4 regions of the Paenibacillus sp. HJGM_3 genome follow, and region 1 is predicted to be linked to each of the others. Evidence: riboswitches for the same ligand, from Rfam matches in the RefSeq annotation. Region 1 holds a riboswitch; each other region holds the start of a gene.

Region 1 (5,157 bases):
GCCCGTCCGGCGTATAGCCGGTGAAATCCGCCTTGTTGTATCCCGCCTTCACTTGATCGGTCAGTCCGGCTGCGCGCACGCTCATGAATTCGTCCAGATTCGTGGACACGATGGACAGGAACTTGATTCGCTCCAAGAGCGGCGTAGACCCGTCCTGCGCTTCCTCTAGCACCCGGCGATTGAATTCGATCCAGCTGAGATCGCGGTTTATGTACTTGGCGGTTTGCGGCTGTTTCGGCTTTGACGGCTTCCCTTCCATCATCACATTCCCCATATCCGTTCCTCCGTCCATGTTCGTACGTGTCTTCCCTTCCTACATTATGGAGCGGAAATGTTATCGCTATTTAAAAGTTTTGTTAAATCGTTGCCCCCCAATTTCAGGTACTCTTTCGGATCAGGGCGAATAGGATGAAGCAAGTTTGACTTAAAGGAGCACCCGCATGAGCGATTTATTGGGCATCATGACACACCGGATCAAGCATCCGGACAGTTTACGGCGCCATGCTCGCGCCGCGATCGCGGAACAATTCGGCGGAGTTGTCGCGTATACCCCGGAGGATGTCGACTTGGAGCGCGGGCTGATCCGCGGCTATGTGTTCCGGGGCGACACGTGGCGCAGACAAATCACGTCGTACCCGAAGATGAATATGGACATCGGCTTCTATCAGACGCCGGCTTCGATTGGGAAAGCCGGCCGCGTCAAGAAGACCAAGCAGATCCGCTTCACCGGCTACGGGCTGGGCAATAAGTGGAAGATTCAAAGCCATCTGCTGGAGTCCGACTTCCTGAAACCCTACTTGCTGCCCACCGAACAGGTCAAAACGTCCCAACAGTTCATCCAATTTTTGAAAAAACACGGGCGCATCATGCTGAAGCCCATTAACGGCTGGGGCGGCCGCGGCATCGTCAAGGTCATCCTGGACGAAGACCGGTTCACCGTGCACCAGAACGGCAAACCTACGCTGCGCTTGCCCTTGGAACGGCTCGGCCCCTACATTCGCGGTGTGCTTAAGAACGGCGGCCGGCATATAATGCAAAAATGGATCGACATTCGCAACCAGAACGGGCAAGTGTTCGACATCCGGGCGCTGATGCAGAAAAACAGCAAAGGGGCTTGGCAATTAACGGGAACGGCCGTCCGCGAAGGAAGGAAGCAGTCGATTACGTCCAACATCAAGAGCGGCGGCAGCGCGTACGAAGCGGGCAGTTATCTGAAAAAGGAGTTCGGCGAGGAGAAAGGGGAAGCGTTAACCAAATCCATCACCGAGGTGTCGAATTATATCCCGGAGTTCACGGAAAAATCCTACATGAAACGTCTGACCGAGCTGGGTATCGATCTCGCCGTCGACAAATCCGGGAAGCTGTGGCTGCTCGAGATCAACATTAAGCCCGGAAGGGCCGTCATTCGGCAAGTCTATGGCAAAAAAGCGTGGGAGCAAAGCTTCCAAAGACCGTTTCAATATGCCCGGGATTTATACAAGAAGGAAGTCGAATCCTTACGGGAACCCCAGAAAGTGACATAAGCCTTCTCTCGTCCGGTCCAGACCGCAACGCGCGCCGTTGCGGTCTTTTATTGGTTAGAAGTACCAGTGAAATCGTTTAGTCAACCTTGGTATGATGGTACTATCAACCAAATGAGGAGCTGACTACATATTGAAGAAAAAGATTGCTAGCCTCACGCTAGCCATGACGCTGGGGCTTACAGCTGTAGCCACTGGTATTGCTTCTGCAAGCGCATCCACGACAACTTCTGCCGCTATTACCAAGTATAACCAATATATCCATGCGGACAGCTATGTGAAGGACGAGCTGTACAACGTGGCGGACTTCCGCCAGAAATACGCGAGCTTGTCCGGGACGCTTGCCTATCAAATCGTAGACCGCGCCATCTGGTATATGGAGAATGGCTATATGGTGTACGGCCACGGCTCGGACGCTTACGGCAAGTACGGATATGAGGATTGCTCCGGCTTCACCCGGCTCGTATTCGGAGATTTCGGGTTCAGCATTACGGGGGCTTCGGCTAGCTATGATACTGTCGGCACGAAAGTACAAGGCGTAGGAAAAAAGCAAGTGAACGGAAAGTGGCAACTGACCGGCATTGAAAACTTGCGCATCGGCGACATTTTGACGTGGAAACAAAACGACACCATCTCCCACGTCGCCATCTATATGGGAACGAATCGGGATGGACAACCTGTCGTGATCGGGACAAGAGCAGATGGAAACCCTACGGCTCTCGGCACAGTGGACGGCTGGGGCTACTGGTGGGGGGAAAAGTTCAACTCCGCGAGACGCGTGCTGCCTGACGATGCGATCAAGGGGATGGCGGGACATACGGCCAAAGCGCCGGTTATTCCGAATTCGTACGTCCTTCCGCCGCAGAAGCCCGTTCCGCAGTGGACGCCTCCTACAGGGGGGCAAACGCAACCGACGCCGCAGCCGACACCACAGCCACAGCCTTCACCATCGCCACAGCCGACACCATCGCCGCAGCCTAGCCAACCGCAAGCCAAAAAACAGTATGTCGTTACGCAGCACGGATGGGTGGGCCTGAAAGCTTCCGCAAGCTTGAGCTCCGCGGATGTCGGACGTCTGCAGCTCGGCCAAAAAGCCGAATTGATCAAAAAAGCGAACTCGTATTGGTATCAAATCAAGTGGAATGGAAAGACCGTTTACATAACGACCAACAGCAAGTATACGAAAGTGATCACCGAGTAAATAGCATCCTATTTTAACAGTAAAAGCTTAATTTAACATTAACCTGGAAACATTTGCGTCATGAATGCCCAATTCTCCCATGTTAGAATAAAAACGTTTCCAACCAATCTCAATCATTCAATAGGATTGGAAGCAAAACTAGAATAGGCCGAAGCTTCTTATAAAAAAGCACGGGGGACCCATTCCTATATGGGGTGAAGCCGCAAGAGCGGCAGGGTGATTACTCTTTGACCCTAATCCGACAGCTAACCTCGCAGGCCGCGAAAAGGAGAGGATTTACTTGAATCGCTTTGCGAAAGTAGTGTTGACAGGTGCCTTGGCACTGAGCCCCATCATCGGAGCCGTCTCCGTTTCCGCTGAAACGGCAGCGCCGACAGACACTCTGGCTGTTAGCAGCCAATTGGCTGTAGCCGCAGCTTCAGCAGACGCCAAACGGGAAAAAGTAGTCCAAACTGCACTATCCTTGAAAGGCCAAGTCCAATATGTAAATTGGCGGAACCGGCAAGAAGCCCACGCGCCGTACAAGACGGACTGCTCCGGGTTTACGTACCTGGTGTACCGACTGGCTAACGTTGGCGTAGGTTTGGTCAACAAGGACGATGACTCTCAAGCCAAAGTAGGGACGAAAGTGGCATGGGGCAACTTCAAAAAAGGCGATTTGATTTTCTTCGGCAATATCGGCAGCTCCAAGAGCTTGAGCGATGTAGGCCATGTCGGGATCTACATTGGCGACGGGAAGATGATACACAACGCCAACGGCAGCAAAGACGTCGTCATTTCGGACATTTATAACAGCAGCTATTACAAGAGCAGATTCTCTGTTGCTAGACGCGTCATTAATGACACGCAACAATCGCAACCGTCGCCACAGCCGCAGCCAAGTACGCCGCAAGCGAAGAAACAATATGTCGTTACGGACCACGGATGGGTTGGCTTAAAAGCTGCCGCAAGTCTGAACTCGGCTGATATGGGTAGGCTGCAATTAGGTGAGAAGGCCGAATTGATCAAAAAAGCGAACTCGTATTGGTACCAAGTCAAGGTGAATGGGAAAACGCTTTACATTACTACAAACAGCAAATATACGAAAGTGATCACGCAGTAAGAAGCATGCTATTTTAACAGCGAATGCTTAATTTATCATTAAACTGGAAACATTTACGCCATGAATTTGTCCTTTCTCGCATGTTAGAATGAAAAAGCTTCATCAAACCTCGATCGAATCGATAGGTTGGAAGCAAAAATTCTAATATAAAGGCCGAAGCTTGACATAAAAAAGCACGGGGGACCCATTTAACTATGGGGTGAAGCCGCATGAGCGGCAGGGTGATTACTCTTTGACCCTAATCCGACAGCTAACCTCGCAGGCCGCGAAAAGGAGAGGATTTATTTTGAATCGCTTTGCGAAAGTAGTGTTGACAGGTGCTCTGGCACTGAGTCCTATCATCGGAGCCGTTTCGGTTTCCGCTGAAACCGCAGCGCCTACGGACACCGTGGCAGCAAGCAGCCAATTGGCTGTAGCCGCAACTTCGGCAGACGCCAAGCGGAACAAAGTAGTCCAAACCGCACTGTCCTTGCAAAACAAAGTCCAGTATGTCAATTGGCGGAATCGGCAAGAAGCGCACGCACCGTACAAGACGGACTGCTCCGGGTTTACGTACCTGGTGTACCGACTGGCTAACGTTGGCGTAGGTCTCGTGAACAAGGACGATGACTCTCAAGCTAAAGTAGGGACGAAAGTGGCATGGGGCAACTTCAAAAAAGGCGATTTGATTTTCTTCGGCAACATGGGCAGCTCGCATAGCAAGAGCGACGTAGGTCATGTCGGGATCTACATCGGCGACGGCAAAATGATTCACAACCTCAGCAGCAGCCGAGACGTCACGATTACGAACATCTACAAAAACAGCTACTACAAGAGCAGATTTACCGTTGCAAGACGCGTTATTAACTAAGCAACAAAAGTAAACCAAGCGTCAGCCGCCCGTTCGGGCTGCTGGTGCTTGGTTTTTTTTGTTGCATTAGAGCATTATAAATCCAGGGATCCCCGCTTACAGAACCTTCAATCCGCTTTGGTCCGGATTCAAAGGAATGTGTCTTTTCACGTGCTGGTGCATTTTGGACATGCGTTCCCATTCGCCACCCGACGTGTCCGCAGGCTTCTTAAGCGCGCCCGCTAGCGGTACGACTCGGAAGACCGGCTTATTCCCGGATTTATACACGCGCACCCAGGTTGGAACGAAGTCCACATTCATGATTTGGGTCGTGCCGTCGTCTTGCTTGCGGACATGGATCTGGGTAATGACCCCAGTCAGCGTATGATCGTTTTTGTACAAGCGCGTGGAGATGAAGTTGCCAAGCGAGTACGCGGCAAACTTTTTCTTGCTTGCCCCGGACCGCTCCTTTACTTTATAGAAGACCGCGGGTTGAATTACATGG
Region 2 (5,157 bases), on a different contig from region 1:
CCGGCTCCTCCATTCGAGAGTTCGAACTTCGAAGCCCGTGCATTACTGCTGATCGTCAGTACTTCCTTCGGCGGGACGCTCGCCCACTTCACGGTCAAGGCTCCTTCTCCGAAGGCGGCGTTGATCTCCCCCTGCAAGGCTGTTAGGAACGCATCGCGGGATGTATTGTCATTCCCCGGAACGGTCGTCGTGTTCACATTCTGATTGCCCAGATCGATGGTAACCGTCTTGTTCCCCAGCGTAATGTTAAGCTTGCGATTCGCGGCCGTCGTCAAGTCGATCCCGGCCGCGATATTCGTGAACGAAGCGCTCGAGTTCAGATCGCCCGCCGAATCGGCGAAGCCGAGTACACCGAGCGCGGTCCGGGTCAGAGGGTTCGGATCCCCCACCTCTACCCTTGTGCTTGCCCCCGACTTGTACGTCGCGAACGTAAGCCTACCTTGCTCGTCCAAATAAGCGAACACTTCATTCGCCAGCGCCGGATGCGTGCCGAGCTGATTGTTGATCTCATCCAGCAGCTTCTGAACCGGCGCATACGTCCCCGCGTTCAGTGTAATCGTCTCCGGCTCCCCGCCGTTCACGCGAATCGTGAATTGGTCATTCACGCCTTCCCCTATATAAGTGCCGCCTTTGTTCGCAATGATATGATCGGCACCCTTGATGTTAATATTCGTAACCGGCGTTCCGGCCGGCGCGTTCACCGGCGATCCGCCCAGGAGGGTGGTGGCAAATGTGCCTCCACTGTCGGCTATACTGAATGTGGCCGTCCCAATGGCAGTGTAGAAGCTCAGCTTGTGTGTACCGTCATCCTTCACTTGGATAATGTCTTTCCCAAACTGGGTGTCCATCGCCGTTTGAAGGGCAGTAACTAGGTCCGGCAACGAATAGGTGCCACCCGCGGTCAGCCCCGCATCCGTCACAACATTCACAGTTAGGGTTGAGTTGCCTAGAATTACACTCAGATCATTGTTGGCTGCCACAGCGTCTAGAGTTACCGTCGGAGGCAGATTGACCGTCCCGGTCAACACCGGAGCCTTCGCGGCATACCCCATCGCCATCAGGGCGGATTGGGAAGCTGTTCCGGGATTCGACAAACTGACTGAAATCGAGCTATTGCTCCCCGTCGCCACCGTTTGAACCATTAACCGACCATCCGGGCTGGACTGAAATGAAACTTGGTTAAGTTCATTGACCCAATCCGTACCCACCGATACCTGCACGGCACTATTCAAGGCACTGATAAATTCCGCTTTCGTATAGCCGCGAGCGGGGCTGGCTGGGATGGACACAGGATTGTATACGGACCCGTTAATTGAAATGCTGAACTGGTCGTTAAGCCCGGTCTGAACCACAATCGGCTCCATCAGCGGCTCGCCCGCCATCTGCGTGTACCCCGTACCGGGCTGCCCCGGCGTGGCCTCCCGCATCGGGACGGCATAGCCGGCCTTGGCGGTCGCGGAGGTAGCCGGAATGTCCGCCTGATCGAGCATGGCGGAGAGCACTTCCGTCCCCTGCGCCTCCTTCTTGCCGCTCAAGCTGCCGTTCAGCAGCTTCTTCGTATTGAACTCGGTCGTCGTCGCGACCCGGTCGATCTCGGTCTTGAGCTGCGCCACTTCCTTCTGCAGCTGCTCGCGGTCCGAATCGGTCATCGTACCGTTCGCCGATTGCACCGCCAGCTCCCGCATCCGCTGCAGGATGTTTTGTGTCGAGCCCATCGCGCCTTCGGCGGTCTGGATGAGCGAGATCGCATCCTGCGCATTGCGGGACGCCTGATCGAGACCGCGAATCTGCCCGCGCATCTTCTCGGAGATCGCGAGCCCGGCCGCGTCGTCGCCGGCGCGGTTGATGCGATAGCCGGACGACAGCTTCTCGAGCGCTTTGCCGACGGCCGTATTATTCGTGGAGGCTTGCCGCTGCGTATTCCCGGCAGCCAGATTATGATTGATTCGCATTATGCTGCACCTGCCTTGAGTAAGAAAAAAGTGGATGAAAGCAAGAGCCGTCAAGTTGTTCTAAATGGTTTGTCGGAAAATAGGCGCGCAGAATGAAGAGCTAGGCCACGATTTGTATACTTTTAGGCCTAAAGTCGTACCGCGTACAAACGACAAAACGGCCCGAACCCGCGGTCAGGTCCGTGCCGTTTTCCCTTAGACTTCCTTACATGACGCGCTTCGCGCCGATGAAACGCTTGCCCCAATAGCTGCTCGTAATCGAATCGATCTTCACCCCGCTCGAGGTCGTCGAGGAGATGAACAGCTCATTCCCCAAGTAGATGCCCACATGCGTAGTGGAACCGCCGATGCTGAAGAACACGAGATCGCCGGGCGCTAACCCGACGGTCGAATAGCCGGCACTGTCGTACATCCCCCGGGACGTCCGAGGCAGGTCGATGCCGTACTGATCGAACACGTAATTGACGAAGCCGGAGCAATCGAAACCGGCAGGCGTCGTACCGCCCCATTGATAGCGGATGCCGAGGTACGTCTGCGCCGTTTCCAACAGCAGGTCGGTCGAGGACTTCTTCGGCGGGGCGTACCAGGCCGGGGCATGATAGCTGCCATCCAGACTCAGGATCGCGATCCGGTTATCATTATCCCACTGCACGAGATAACCGAGGCTCTCCGAGACGAACCGAAGCGGCACATACGTCGCACTGTTCATGAACGCGGGTGCCGTCTCCAGCTTCACGGATTTCCCGTTCACGGTCGCATCCGGCGAGCCGGTGCGCAGGCTGATCGATCGCTTGCCGTCGCTCATCGTGAGGCTGACGGTCGAGCCTTGCATGCTGTAATCGAGCTTGAAGCCGATCTGCTCGGCTACCGCACGAAGAGGAACGAGCACCGAGCCGGCAGGGCTCATGACCGGCCCGGTTTCCGGGAAGGAGACGAGCGAGTCGTTCACTTGCATCTTCACGTCATCCGCCGGAGCAGCGGAGGCGTCGGACGGCGCACCCGCATACAGCAAGGCGGCCAGTCCCAACGTGGCGCAGGACATCGCCACGGGTTTGAACCATTTCTTCAACCAGCTTTCCCTCCTAGTGCCTCCGAGGTTAGGTGTCGGGTTCGGGAAGAGAGTGTTCCCTAGCGTGTCGCTCCTGCACGGAGCGGCTTCGCATTCACCCCACTAGCGCATTCGCGGCCTTAGGCCGGAAGGCGCATGGGAAAGAAAAGGCCGACAGGACCTGCCTAAGCGCCCGTCAGCTTCTTTCCATCGGTCCCCCGTACCGGTCGTTCGGTACGACCGGATTCGGCTTGATTATGTTGCGTTTCTGTTAGTAAGGCTAGCATAGGAATGAATTGGTTTCAATATCAAAATGCTGGGAAAACGCTGCCATTCCGCCCAAATCCGCTATTCGAAGACAAATGTTCCAAATCGTCGCGGGATATGGAAGCGGACGATGCCCGTAGGGGACCAAGCGGTATACTCGTCCTCGTCGCGGTTCGGGCTACGGTCGATGCGATACAGGTTGGTCCTCCACTCGTCGCCGGGCTGGATGGACTTCCCGTTCAGCAGATCCACTGCGGGAATCGCGATCTCGTAGACGACCCGCCGATTCGCCAGATCCACACTCACCGAGGAAGCCAGCTCCGCGCTGTCCCAGGACGTGTCCACTTGAATCGAAGCGCCCTTCGGATCAGACAAGTCATTGACGATCTTGGCGTCGAACAGGACGCCGGCCGGGCTGAACTCGAATTCAAAATACCGCGTCAGATCCCCGTCAACCGACATAAACACTTCTACTACGTCCTCTTCGTAGATCGGGTCGTCACGCTGCGTCATCGTGCTGAGGATATAGTCGTCCTCGCATTCGAACCGGTAATACACGCCCCAGTCGTTCCAGGCTGCGCGGACGCGCGTACCGAGCCGCGGCTCACCGCCGCTCACCACCTCGAGCAGCTCCACCTGCTCGGCCCGCTCCCACAACGACGCTCCCAACGGAAGCGACAGCTTCCCCTCCGCCGGCAGCCGGCGGCATATGTACTTGGCTTCGCTCATAACCTACTCCTCCTTCAACTGGATATGACAAGCAAAGCGTATCATGTTGAAATCGCCGTCCGCAACTACAAAAGAGGCGCCAAGCTTAATCGGAACGCGCTCCAATGGCTTCCCATACATGATCGAACGTCTCCGTCCGGAACCAGACCATCTCCATCGCCTGGTTTAGCTGAGCGACTTGATGATTGGATAGACCCAAATCATTGACCAATTGGATATCGCCCAATGTATCCAAGAACGAATAATACCCCTCGCCTGTAAAAGATGTATGCGGGTAATTCGTGGATTCCGCCACCGATCGGACGACCGGAATAGTGGTGCTCTTCGCTTTAATGAACGCTTGAACAGGCTCGGACAACAAATATTGGATGAAATAACGGGCCTCGTGTACATGCTCGCAATCTTTGCTGATCCCGATATTCGTAGAGATGGCTAAAGACTTGTCCATTCTGCCGGTAGGAAATTTGCAAATTCCCCATTCAAAAGGATTGCCGCTATACGACTCGCACAAATAGTACGTGGATAAAATCATGCCGACCTTGCCCCGATGGAAAAACTGCTCGCTCAGGTCAGAGCTCTTATAGAGCAGCGGCGCTACTCTATACTTGTAGATCAAATCGAGTATAAACCGGATTCCGGCTTTCCCTTGCTCCGACGGAGGGAAAGCAATCCCATCCTTCACAAACTCCCCTCCCTCTTGCAGGAAAAACAACGGCCAGCGGTAAAAGGAAGGAGAAAACGAAAAGCCATATTGAACCGTGGAGGGGCTAACCTCCCGGGTAAGCTGCGAAGCCGCCTGCACCAGATCCTCCCACGTCCAACGGCGGTTCGGCACCTCGAGGCCGATCTGATGGAACATAGACTTATTGTAAACCAGTATAATAGGCGAGAACGTAACCGGCACCGCGTACAGTTGTCCGTTCCGGATGGTGGGACTCCACAGAAAATCATAGATTTCCGCCCGCGTATCGAGCTGGAGATCGTTCAAGGGCTGCAGAACGGAATCAATCTTCTCGGTTTCCAGCTCCAGCAGGAATCGGTTGGTGATGCTGATCAAATCCGGCTTCCGTTCCTGCATATCCTGCGCTCTATAGCTGGCATAGATGGAAGGCGTGATTTCGCTATAAAAGGGGACGAGTCGAACCTGAATGTGCCGGTGTT
Region 3 (5,157 bases), on a different contig from region 1:
GATCGTAGATGCCCTGCTCCATCCGACGGACGAACTCCGTCATATCGACGTATTCGTTCCTGATACCGAGGTAGTTGTGGAAAAACGGTTCGTCGGCAATACAGCCGGCAATGCCCATCGAGACCGAGCCCATCGAAAGGTAAGATTTGCCGCGCATCGTCGCGACGGCGAGTGCGGATTTGGCGAAGCGAAGCAGCTTCTCCCGGACATCGTGCGGGATTGTCGCCGCATCTTCGAAATCCTGCACGTCCCGGCCATAGATGCCGAAGGCTGGAAGCCCCTTCTGATTATGGGCGGCCAATACCGCGGCCAGATACACCGCGCCGGGACGATCCGTACCATTGAAGCCCCAGATTGCCTTCGGAATCGAAGGATCGGTATCCATCGTCTCTAGAGGATAACACCAGGAAGGCGTTACCGTGATCGTCGCGCCGACGCCCGCGCGGGCGAACTTCTCCGCGGCTTGAGCGGCCTCCGCAACGCCGCCTATACACGTATCGGCAATGACGCACTCAACCTGAAGGCCATTCGAATACCGGAGCTCGGATGTCAGCAGCCGGGCCACCGCCTGCGCCATGTCCATCGTAACCTGCTCCAGCGATTCGCGGATCCCGCCACGGCGCCCGTCAACGGTCGGGCGAATGCCAATCTTGGGCATCATGCCGTTCAATCGGTTTGAAAAGGATGAAGTCATAGGATAAAGCCTCCCTTAAAAAAATATTATGTGTTAACGTTTACACATCCAACATCATGGCTGACGCTCGCTCACTCCCCTAACCGAATCTTAAACTGAGGGACGAATATGCGGCTTTCCCTCATCTTCGTCTCATCCGTCAATCGCTTGAGCAGCATTTCAGCCGCCGTTTCCCCGATCAATTCCGGGTTTTGTACGATCACCGACAATCGATGCCGGAATAGCGAAGCGAATTCCAGGTCGCCGAACGACACCACCTCTAAGCTATCCGTTGCGACCCCGAGCTCCTTCATCCCCAGATACAACCCGAACGTCATCTCGTTGTTGGCGGAGAAGACGGCAGTCGGGGGTTCCCGCAACGACAGAAGCGATCGGATCGCCTGTTTGCCGGAGGCGCGTGTGAAATCTCCTTGAACGACCGTATCGCTCGGCATCGGGATGCCTGCCGCTTCAAACGCTTCGACAACGCCCCCGTGTCGTTCGTTCGCGGTTCTGATATGGTTGGGGCCGCCCACGATCCCGATGCGCGTATGCCCTCGCTCCAGCAAGAAAGTGACGGCATCGCTCGCCGGCGACCGGTTGTCCTCCATGACTAGATCGGCCCCGACGCCCGTGATGCTGCGGTCTACTAGCACGAGCGGAATTCCTGCCCCCAATATATGGCGCAGCTGCTCCTTGTTGCCGCCGGTGCCGGCCAGTACGATGCCGTCGACCCGGCTGCTGCGCAGCACGTCGAGCGCCTCCCGCTCCTTCTCGGGATTCTCGTCCGAATCCATGAACAGCACCCGGTACCCTGCGGACAGCAGTTTGCGCTGCAGCGTGCCAGCGATCGCCGTGAAGTACGGATTCGTCATATCCGGTACGATCATGCCGATGCTGCGGGACCGGTCCAGCTTGAGACTGCGGGCGATCGCGTTCGGCTGGTAGTTCAAGGTCTGCACGGTGCTGAGCACCTGCTGCCGGACTTCGTCGCTGACATATCCGGTTCCGTTTAACACCCTCGATACAGTAGCCGTAGATACTCCCGCAACCTTTGCTACATCTTTGATGGTCAGCTTGCGCACCTTGTCCTGAACACCTCCTAACTCTTGCGGTTCAGTTAGTTAAACGTTTACACATCTAACGTAGCACAGGATTCGGAGCCATGCAATCGGAGAAATCGGCTTCCCTCTCCCTATTAAGCAACGATGAGCTTCGTAGAGCAAAAGGCAAGATAATGAAAGTCCCAGGCAAGTTTATCCGCTTTCCTTTCCCAAATAGGTCCAATACCCTCTTTTCCTTCGCTGCATCCGGTTTTACAATGTCGTTTGTTCGTCGTATCATTTGGTTCAACAAATCCATATGTAGTCAAAACGCTGAATTCCGATCCAGGAAGCGGGGGAACCACCGGAACGAGCCGTCGCGGCGGCATCGAATCCATGGGGTGAATCCGAGGCATCCGCCAAGGTAGGGCACTCTCAAGCCCGAATCCGACAGCTAACCTCGCAAGCGTCATTGAGAGAGCCTGACTCGCTCATCCAATTCGCCACGCCCTGCACGCGTTGCGACACGGGAAGCCCGAGAACAGACATTCTCTGTTCGGGCTTCTTTTTTGTTGTACTTGTTACTCGATCTGCCCAATATGATCTGCAAAGGAGCTCCGCCTAATGGTGAAAGCAATCGAAGCGCTGCCTGACTTGAGCCAATCCGACTTAACCCTCTACCGGATCGGTTCAATGAAACTGTTCCTGTTCGATTACGATTGGTTGGAAGGCTTTGCTCCCGGGTCGGGAGAGCGGGGCTACACCGGATTGTTGAGAATGGCGGCCCGGGGTGCGGTCGGCTGGGGCTCGTTCGCTTTGCCCCGCGGAGAACAGCCGCTCGACCTCGTTAAATGGGCAGCGGTCTATACTCCACTCAAGGGCCTCTCCATCCCCGAAGCGTTTCACGTCATTCAAGGCAATCGGCTTTGCTGGGGTACGGTGAGAGGCGATCTGGTTGCCGCAGCGCTTAACGACCTGGCTGACAATATCGAATACCCTCCCGCGCACGACCCCTTCCAGCTGGAGGAGGATGAATGTTTGCGGCGATCGGTTTCGTATTTCTCGTTCTAACGGACCGCGTTCCAAACGAAGAAGCCCCCATCCGAGTACCGGATATGAAGGCTTCCTGTCAGACGTATGCGCCGTTACCTTAACACTTCTCTTAAATAACGACCCGTATGGGAGGCGTCGATCGTCGCGACATGCTCCGGGCTGCCGGTCGCAATTACTTCACCGCCCTTGTCTCCCCCATCGGGCCCGATGTCGATGACCCAATCGCACTCGCGGATGACATCGAGGTTGTGCTCCACGACGATGACCGTATTGCCGGCGTCGACCAGCCGGTTCAGCAAGATGAGCAGCTGCGCGGTATCGCGCGGATGCAGCCCGGTGGACGGCTCGTCCAGCAAATAGAGGGAATGACGCTTCGTCTTCCCGCTCAGCTCTTTGGCCAGCCGGATCCGTTGGCCCTCGCCGCCGGACAACGTTACGATCGACTGGCCCCAATGAAGATAACCGAGGCCCACTTCGTTCAGCAGCGCGATCTGTCCATCCATCTTCGTCCGCCCTTGCAGGAGCGGCAGGCTCTCTTGGACCGTCAGATCGAGCAGCTCGGAGATCGACAGTCCGTTGTAAGTGATGCGCAGCACCTCATCCTGGAACCGCTTGCCGCGGCAAACCGGGCAGCGTACCTCAAGCCCGGGCAGGAAGAACATATCCATCGGTACGACACCGAGCCCTTGGCAGTGCTCGCAGCGCCCGCCCGGAGTGTTGAACGAGAAGTGCTTCGCCGTCAGCCCGGCCTGCTTCGCTTCCGGCAATCCCGCATATAGATTCCGCATCGCGGTGAACACGTCCGTATACGTCGCCACATTGGACCGGCTCATCCTGCCGATCGGAGACTGGTCGACGGTCACGATGTTGTCGATCGCGCCGAAGCCGGTAATGCTCGCGCAGCCGTGGCGCTGCTGCTCGTCACGGCCTCCGGCGGCGACGAGATCGAACAGCAGCGTCGACTTGCCGGAACCGGAGACGCCGGTGAGGGCGACGAGGCAGCCGAGCGGGAACGCTACGTCAATATGCTTCAGATTCCGCTCGTACGCGTCGCGGACTTGGAGCACTTGACCGGTCCCCGGACGTCTCCTTCGACCTTGGGCTGCACCCAAGCGTCGAACATCCTCTTCCCGCAGGAAAGTACCGGTGACCGACTCGGGGTTCGCCATCAATTCCTTCAGCGTCCCTTCCCCGACGACCCTTCCGCCGAAGCTGCCGGCCCCGGGACCCATGTCGATCACGTGGTCTGCAGCGCGCATCATCTCGACATCGTGCTCGATGACGAGCACCGTATTCCCTAGGTCCCGCAGCTGCTGCAGCACTTGAATCAGCCCCGCCGTGTCGCGGGGGTGCAGGCCCGCGGTCGGCTCGTCGAGGATGTACAGCACGCCGGTCAGTCCCGACCCTATGATGGAGGCAAGACGCAGCCGCTGCGCTTCCCCGCCGGACAGCGTGATCGACTGGCGGCTCAGCGACAAGTACCCGAGCCCGACGTCGACAATGCGTCCCGTCCGAACGATCAAATCGTGGAGCAGCGATTCCACTTGCTCTCGGGCGTCCGGCTGCAGCTCGCCCATGAGCCGCTCGAGCCAGAAGAGTGCGTTCTGGAGCGCCCATCCGGAGATGTCGGAGATGGCTGCGCCGCCGACCATGACTTGGCGGATGGCTGCCTTGAGCCGGGCTCCATGGCAGACGGCGCACGTCTCTTCCTGGAACAGCGCCGCTTCCCCCGATTCGCCCCCCTTTTCTTTGTACCGTCTCCAGATTCCGGTTACGACACCTTCATATTTGCCTCCCGATACCGATTTGGGCGGTTTTACGTCGGGATAATGGGCGATAAATGACTCGCTCTCTACGCCATAATAGAGCAAGTCTCGCTGGACGGCGTTGTAATCCTTGAGTGGCACATCCGGATCGAACGTTAGACCGTAGTGATCGGCCGCCGCTTTCATGATGGACACGTTGTACTTGAGCCAAGCGTCGAACCAGATCGTTACGCCGCCTTCATTCAAGCTCTTCTCTTGGTCGAAGACGGCATCCAGATTTAGGCTCACGGTATGGCCGAGGCCATCGCAGCCTTCGCAAGCCCCTTCGGGCGTGTTGTACGAGAAATGCCTGCGCGTGTAGCGCTCCATCGTGCCTTCGCATTGCGGACAACGGACCGATGCATGTCCATCCTCCACCTGATCGTCTCCGACCGCCGAGCTGGCCATCGGATCCGGAGACGGAACGAAGCGGTGGCCGCAATGCGGGCACGGACGCTCGCCCAGCTTTTCATAGATCACACGCAAATAGGTGTGAATATCGGTAACTGTACCAACCGTCGAACGGGGATTCCGGTTCGTGACGTGCTGTCCCACGCTGATCGACGGCGACAAGCCGACGATG
Region 4 (5,157 bases), on a different contig from region 1:
AGGCCTGGCTCCAATAAGGAGCGATTTCCAACCCCCAGTCACACGACTTTTTCGGCTTATCCCGCCTAGCGTCTCGGATCCTGACAAGTAACTCGACTTTCTCGGCCTAAGCTCGCTTATCCCGTCCAGTAACACGAGATGTCGGCACTGTCCATCCTCCCCCTGTGAAGCCGTCTTTAAAAACAAGAGACGTGCCCTCGCCCTGTCCGGACGAAGCACGTCTCTTTCCTTGTATCGTCTATTCTTTTGCGCGAGTCTGGGGTGTAGGGTGTTTCGCTCGTCATTCCGCTGGGATCCGCAAGATCAAGTCGCTTAAGCTCGAATCTGGGCCATTTCCCCCATGCAGCCTTCGCAAATGTGCTTCTCGCGGTATTCGGTAACGCCGTTCATTTCTCCGCAAAACACACATTTCGGGCGATACCGCTCCAGCAAAATTTGATCCCCGGCAACCAAAATTTCCACAGGGTCGCCTTCATTCATTTTGTAACGTTTCCTTAACGACTTCGGTAAAACAATTCTGCCTAGTTGATCTACTTTGCGTACGACTCCGGCAGGCCTCATCATACTTCCCCCTCCCCAGGATCCTCAAGAAAGCTCGAAATTACAATGATAATCATTCGCTGTGCACGATGAAAAATCCTTCTAAAGACTCATTCACAAAGGGGAATCTTTTGAAATTCTACGCGAAAAATCAATGTAAGCCGAGAAAGCCGTTCTGCCGAAGCCCCTCGAACAGCACGATGGCCGCCGAGTTGGATAAATTCAGCGACCGGACGGCATCCGTCATCGGCATCCGAATGCATGTCTCGCGGTTCGCCTCGATCAGCTCCGGCGGAAGCCCCTTGGTCTCCTTGCCGAATACGAAGAAATCGCCGTCCCGGTACTCAAACTCGGTATAGAGACGGGTCGCCTTGGTAGTCGCATAGAAATAGCGAGCATCTGGAAACTTCGCCTGCAGCTCCTGGAAAGAGTCATAGTAATCGATCTTGACGGAATGCCAGTAATCGAGTCCCGCCCGTTTGAGCGTCTTGTCATCGGTTTGGAATCCGAGCGGCCGCACCAAGTGCAGGTATGTTCCCGTAGCCGCGCAAGTGCGGGATATGTTGCCGGTATTGGCCGGTATCTCCGGCTCGACTAGGACGATATGAAAAGCCAATGCGTTCACCTCGCGTTTCATTATACAACAAATTTGCCGCGATTTTTAACACCCGCTTTACGAATGATTAATATCGGCATGACGTTGCCGGGCGATAATGGAGCTAATCTTAACGTTAGGGTACCACCTGCGACCCAGACTGTGACATAAAGGAGACGATGATGATGAAAAAACGAATCCTTGTCGTTGATGACGAACCCTCGATCTCCATGCTGATTGAATTCAATCTGAAGCTGGTCGGATATGAGGTGCAATGTGTGTTTGACGGGGAGGCGGTCTTCGACGTGCTGCCCCAGTTTCGCCCGGATCTGATCGTGCTCGATCTGATGCTGCCCAAGCTGGACGGCATCCAAGTGTGCCGGAGGCTGCGCAGCCAAGGCAATCTCGTCCCGATCATCATGCTGACCGCCCTGCAGGACTTGTCGGATAAGATCACCGGTCTCGACAACGGCGCGGACGATTATATGACGAAGCCATTCAGTCCGCAGGAGCTCGTCTCCCGGATCCAGGCGATTCTGAGACGCCTCCACACGCTGCCGGCCAATACGGAGGAGACGATCGAGATCGGCCCCCTCGAGCTGCGCCCCGCGCAGCGGGAAGTGTTCTTGCACGGCAATCCGATCGAGCTGACGCCGAAGGAATTCGAGCTGCTCTCGTTCCTGTGCCAACACCGGGGCAAGGTGCTCAGCCGACAACAGCTGCTGCACGGGGTTTGGGACTACCATTTCCTCGGAGACACGCGCATCGTGGACGTCCACATCAGCCATCTGCGCGACAAAATCGAGAAAAACGCCCGCACGCCCGAATACATCATTACGATTCGCAATGTGGGCTACAAGCTGCTGGAGCCGCCTGTCAAAAAAGAGTCGTTTGCTTAAAGGGCATTTCTACCATCAAATCTAGACACTCGAAACCCCGTAAAACTTTGCTCAGCGCTAAGAAATTAGCGCTTTTTTGTTTGCTTTCCGGCGCCCTCGAGAATTACAAATGCTTACAAACTAAAGCGTTTACATAAACAATTACCAAATTTTTAGGGTTTTTCCCTACTGTTGTCGTATGTTAGCCTGTTAACTAAGCACGGCCGAGACTTTCTTTCCAGTTCATGGATGGAAAGTGCGGGGGACGCAGGATTGTACGAACGAATCAGGATGGAGTTCGTTCGTTTGGGGTGAATCGTTCACGAAAACGTAGGGTTGTATCCTCAGCCCAAACCCGACAGCTAACCTCGTAGGCATCAACACAAAAGGAGCGATGTACATTGAAAAGCAAGCTTTTCAGCAGAACGATGGTTACCATCGCACTGGGTGCGCTCTGTGTCGGCGGGACGACCGTCTTCGCGGAAAGCCTAGTTTCGAAGCTGAATCCGGATGAGGAGAAGTCCCCTGCAGCGGAAGCAACGCTCCGCGCCACCACGAGCGCCGATTCCCAAAATGGGATAAGCCTGATTTCTTCCGAACCGATCCACTTCGACCTGCTGGCAGGTTGGGACCTGCAGCGCCCGCAACTGATCGACACGATCGCGAAGAACGAAGCGGCGGCGGCTAGGGCGGCAGCTCAGACCGCGGCGGCTCAAGCCTCGATCGCGGCGGCAGCGGCACAAGCTGCAGCAGCGGCGGCACCACAGGCAACGCCTGCACCCGCAACTGCGCCGGCAGCTACGCCTGCGGCGAAGCAAGCGCCGATCGTGAACAAAGCCAAAACGGCAGCAGCTGCGGCAAAAGCGAAGCCTGCGGCAAGCGCTCCGGCGCAAACGATGGCGGCGGCCGATACACAGGCGGCACAAGCCGGACAAGCCGTTCAGGATCACCAAGGCAAATCGTACACGTTTAAGAAAGTGCTGAATGTAACCGCTTCGGCCTACTCCGACGCGCCGGAAGAAAACGGCGGCTACGGTGGACTCGACTATTACGGGAACGCGCTGAAGCTGGGTACGATCGCGGTGGATCCGAAAGTCATCCCGCTCGGTTCGAGCGTCTTGATCAAGGGATACAGCTTTAACGGCCTGCCTCAGACGCTCGTCGCCAAAGCTACCGACATCGGCGGAGCGATCCAAGGCAACCGGATCGATATTTTCATCCCCGGGTCCAAATCGTTCGTGAACTCCTTCGGGCTGCAAAAGGTTCAAGTGTACGTGTTGAACTAAGGAACGTTGTACCTACATTTGCTTGGATAGCTTCAATAATTGCGGGACGGTTACGAGTTCGTAGCCGTCCGCTTTTATTTTGGAAATCACCGTCGAGAGCGCCGCTACGGTGCCGGACAAATTTTGCTTGTCTCCCCCTGCGGAATGCTGCAGCACAATCGCGCCCCCCCTGGCATGGCTTATGATGTTGTGCGAGACTTGATCGGCCGAGAGACCTTTCCAGTCCAAGGAATCGATATTCCAATTCACGATTACATACCGGTTCGAGCCCGTCCACTGCAGCTGCTCCTCCGTAATCTCACCGTAGGGAGGGCGAATCAGCTTCGGGGTATAGCCGATTTGGGCCTGGAGGATCGCGGAGGTTCGATCGATCTGCTGCTTGTACTCCTCTACCGACAACTTGGTGAACAACGGATGGCTGTAGGAATGGTTGCCGATTACATGGCCTTCCTGCACGATTCGCTGCACGATATTTGGGTTCGCCTCGGCGCGTTTCCCCAGTAAGAAGAACGTCGCTTTGACCTGATGCGCCTTCAGCACATCCAGAATTTGCGGCGTATACAGCTGGTCCGGGCCATCGTCGAACGTAAGGGCAATGCGCTTGACCCCGGGCTGGCCGTTCACTTTGAAGATGTCGGAATATTTGTGCCTCAGCTCGCCCAATGTAAGCTTTCGCTTAGCCTGCTGCTCCTGCTGCCGCTGCACGGGGATGGCAGGCTTTTTGCTTTTGACGGAGGCGGCCGGCGACGTCGGTGTCTGCGTCGGCGCGGGAGCCGGAACCGGGGCCGCCGCCTGAAGCGGCGAAGCCGGGTCCGTTGTCGCGGCGGGGGCCGGTATGGGGCTGGCCGGGTCGGATTGCCCGACGATAAACCGATATTGCTTCGCAGGCGTCGAGAATTGAACACGGCCGCTAAGGCCGGCGTCCCCGGCGCTTCCTGCGCTTCCGGTGCTTCCGCTCAGCTCCTGCTGCTCCTGGCTCGGCTGCAAGATCCCGGGCGGGTCTTGCGAGGCCGACTTGGACGTCGAACCGGCCGAACAAGCGCTCAGGACGAGCGCGATCGTCCAGACGGCAGCCCCGGCAATTCGCCTGCCCGATGACAGTCCCCGATCTTGTCCCTTGCTACGATAGCCTCGCCTCATCACACGCACTCCCCACACATTTTTCCCTAGTATGTGCAGGAATTCGGATTGGCACTCCGTTGATGATTCGAATTTAAACGCGACCAGCAGGGAGCCCGGAATTTTTGCTGCAATGGGGAGAAAGCCTGGATGCAACCTGAGATTGCGGGCCGCTCGCAACCAAAGCGAGCTTTACTTTTGCATACGGTCCGACCACAATGGACTTATCCAATGCAGAAAGGCAGCTGGTCCTATGATCTTTGGGGAGAAGTTGAAAACGGAAAGAAAGAAGATGGGCTGGTCTCAAGACGAATTGGCCGAGAGGCTGTTTGTAACCCGGCAATCGGTTTCGAAATGGGAGAACGGTCAAAACTACCCGAGTATTGAGATTATTATGAAAATAAGCGATCTATTCGGTTTAACGATCGATGAGTTACTGAGAAGCGACGAGGAGTTGACGAAGAAAGTGATCAGAGACAGCCGACAATTGGCCTATCCGAAATTAAAGTTTGCGTTCGATGTGTTATTTCTGGTCGGTCTAGTCTTGTTGGTGATCAAACTAGTCGTTCTGATTCTGAACAAAACAGCAGGGCTGGACATTACGTTGTACGGGGGGAAGGTTCTTTGGAATTTCGGACCTTTATTGCTGATGCTGGGCGGAGGTATCGGTTCCGGCATTCTGAAAGATAAGTTTAAACAAAGTTAATATGGGATAAACCTGCTGGGTCAGGTCACTTCA

The links. A riboswitch is a leader RNA that binds a small molecule or an ion and turns the genes downstream of it on or off. The one in region 1 is predicted to bind cyclic di-AMP.
Region 2: it holds a riboswitch for cyclic di-AMP, as region 1 does, so the genes downstream of both, ACI5FR_RS02170 (C40 family peptidase) here and ACI5FR_RS31140 (NlpC/P60 family protein) in region 1, are expected to answer to the same signal.
Region 3: it holds a riboswitch for cyclic di-AMP, as region 1 does, so the genes downstream of both, ACI5FR_RS07130 (hypothetical protein) here and ACI5FR_RS31140 (NlpC/P60 family protein) in region 1, are expected to answer to the same signal.
Region 4: it holds a riboswitch for cyclic di-AMP, as region 1 does, so the genes downstream of both, ACI5FR_RS19865 (3D domain-containing protein) here and ACI5FR_RS31140 (NlpC/P60 family protein) in region 1, are expected to answer to the same signal.

What each region holds. Positions count from the first base shown of each region.
Region 1 is NZ_JBJGED010000042.1:47,616-52,772, forward strand. It holds gene ppk1 (polyphosphate kinase 1) at 1-274, opposite strand, end outside; gene ACI5FR_RS31130 (YheC/YheD family endospore coat-associated protein) at 441-1,523, shown strand; gene ACI5FR_RS31135 (NlpC/P60 family protein) at 1,654-2,721, shown strand; cyclic di-AMP (ydaO/yuaA leader) riboswitch at 2,858-2,996, shown strand; gene ACI5FR_RS31140 (NlpC/P60 family protein) at 3,002-3,823, shown strand; cyclic di-AMP (ydaO/yuaA leader) riboswitch at 3,965-4,103, shown strand; gene ACI5FR_RS31145 (C40 family peptidase) at 4,110-4,673, shown strand; gene ACI5FR_RS31150 (CapA family protein) at 4,770-5,157, opposite strand, start outside.
Region 2 is NZ_JBJGED010000001.1:496,936-502,092, forward strand. It holds partial or broken gene ACI5FR_RS02165 (flagellin N-terminal helical domain-containing protein) at 1,596-1,952, opposite strand; gene ACI5FR_RS02170 (C40 family peptidase) at 2,158-3,021, opposite strand; cyclic di-AMP (ydaO/yuaA leader) riboswitch at 3,025-3,262, opposite strand; gene ACI5FR_RS02175 (carbohydrate-binding family 9-like protein) at 3,349-3,996, opposite strand; gene ACI5FR_RS02180 (extracellular solute-binding protein) at 4,082-5,157, opposite strand, start outside.
Region 3 is NZ_JBJGED010000005.1:15,752-20,908, reverse strand. It holds gene ACI5FR_RS07140 (L-fucose isomerase) at 1-694, opposite strand, end outside; gene ACI5FR_RS07135 (LacI family DNA-binding transcriptional regulator) at 766-1,758, opposite strand; cyclic di-AMP (ydaO/yuaA leader) riboswitch at 2,038-2,200, shown strand; gene ACI5FR_RS07130 (hypothetical protein) at 2,341-2,787, shown strand; gene uvrA (excinuclease ABC subunit UvrA) at 2,862-5,157, opposite strand, start outside.
Region 4 is NZ_JBJGED010000018.1:109,448-114,604, reverse strand. It holds gene ACI5FR_RS19880 (AbrB/MazE/SpoVT family DNA-binding domain-containing protein) at 313-561, opposite strand; gene trmL (tRNA (uridine(34)/cytosine(34)/5-carboxymethylaminomethyluridine(34)-2'-O)-methyltransferase TrmL) at 692-1,156, opposite strand; gene ACI5FR_RS19870 (response regulator transcription factor) at 1,318-2,034, shown strand; cyclic di-AMP (ydaO/yuaA leader) riboswitch at 2,226-2,405, shown strand; gene ACI5FR_RS19865 (3D domain-containing protein) at 2,415-3,299, shown strand; gene ACI5FR_RS19860 (polysaccharide deacetylase family protein) at 3,312-4,439, opposite strand; gene ACI5FR_RS19855 (helix-turn-helix domain-containing protein) at 4,672-5,124, shown strand.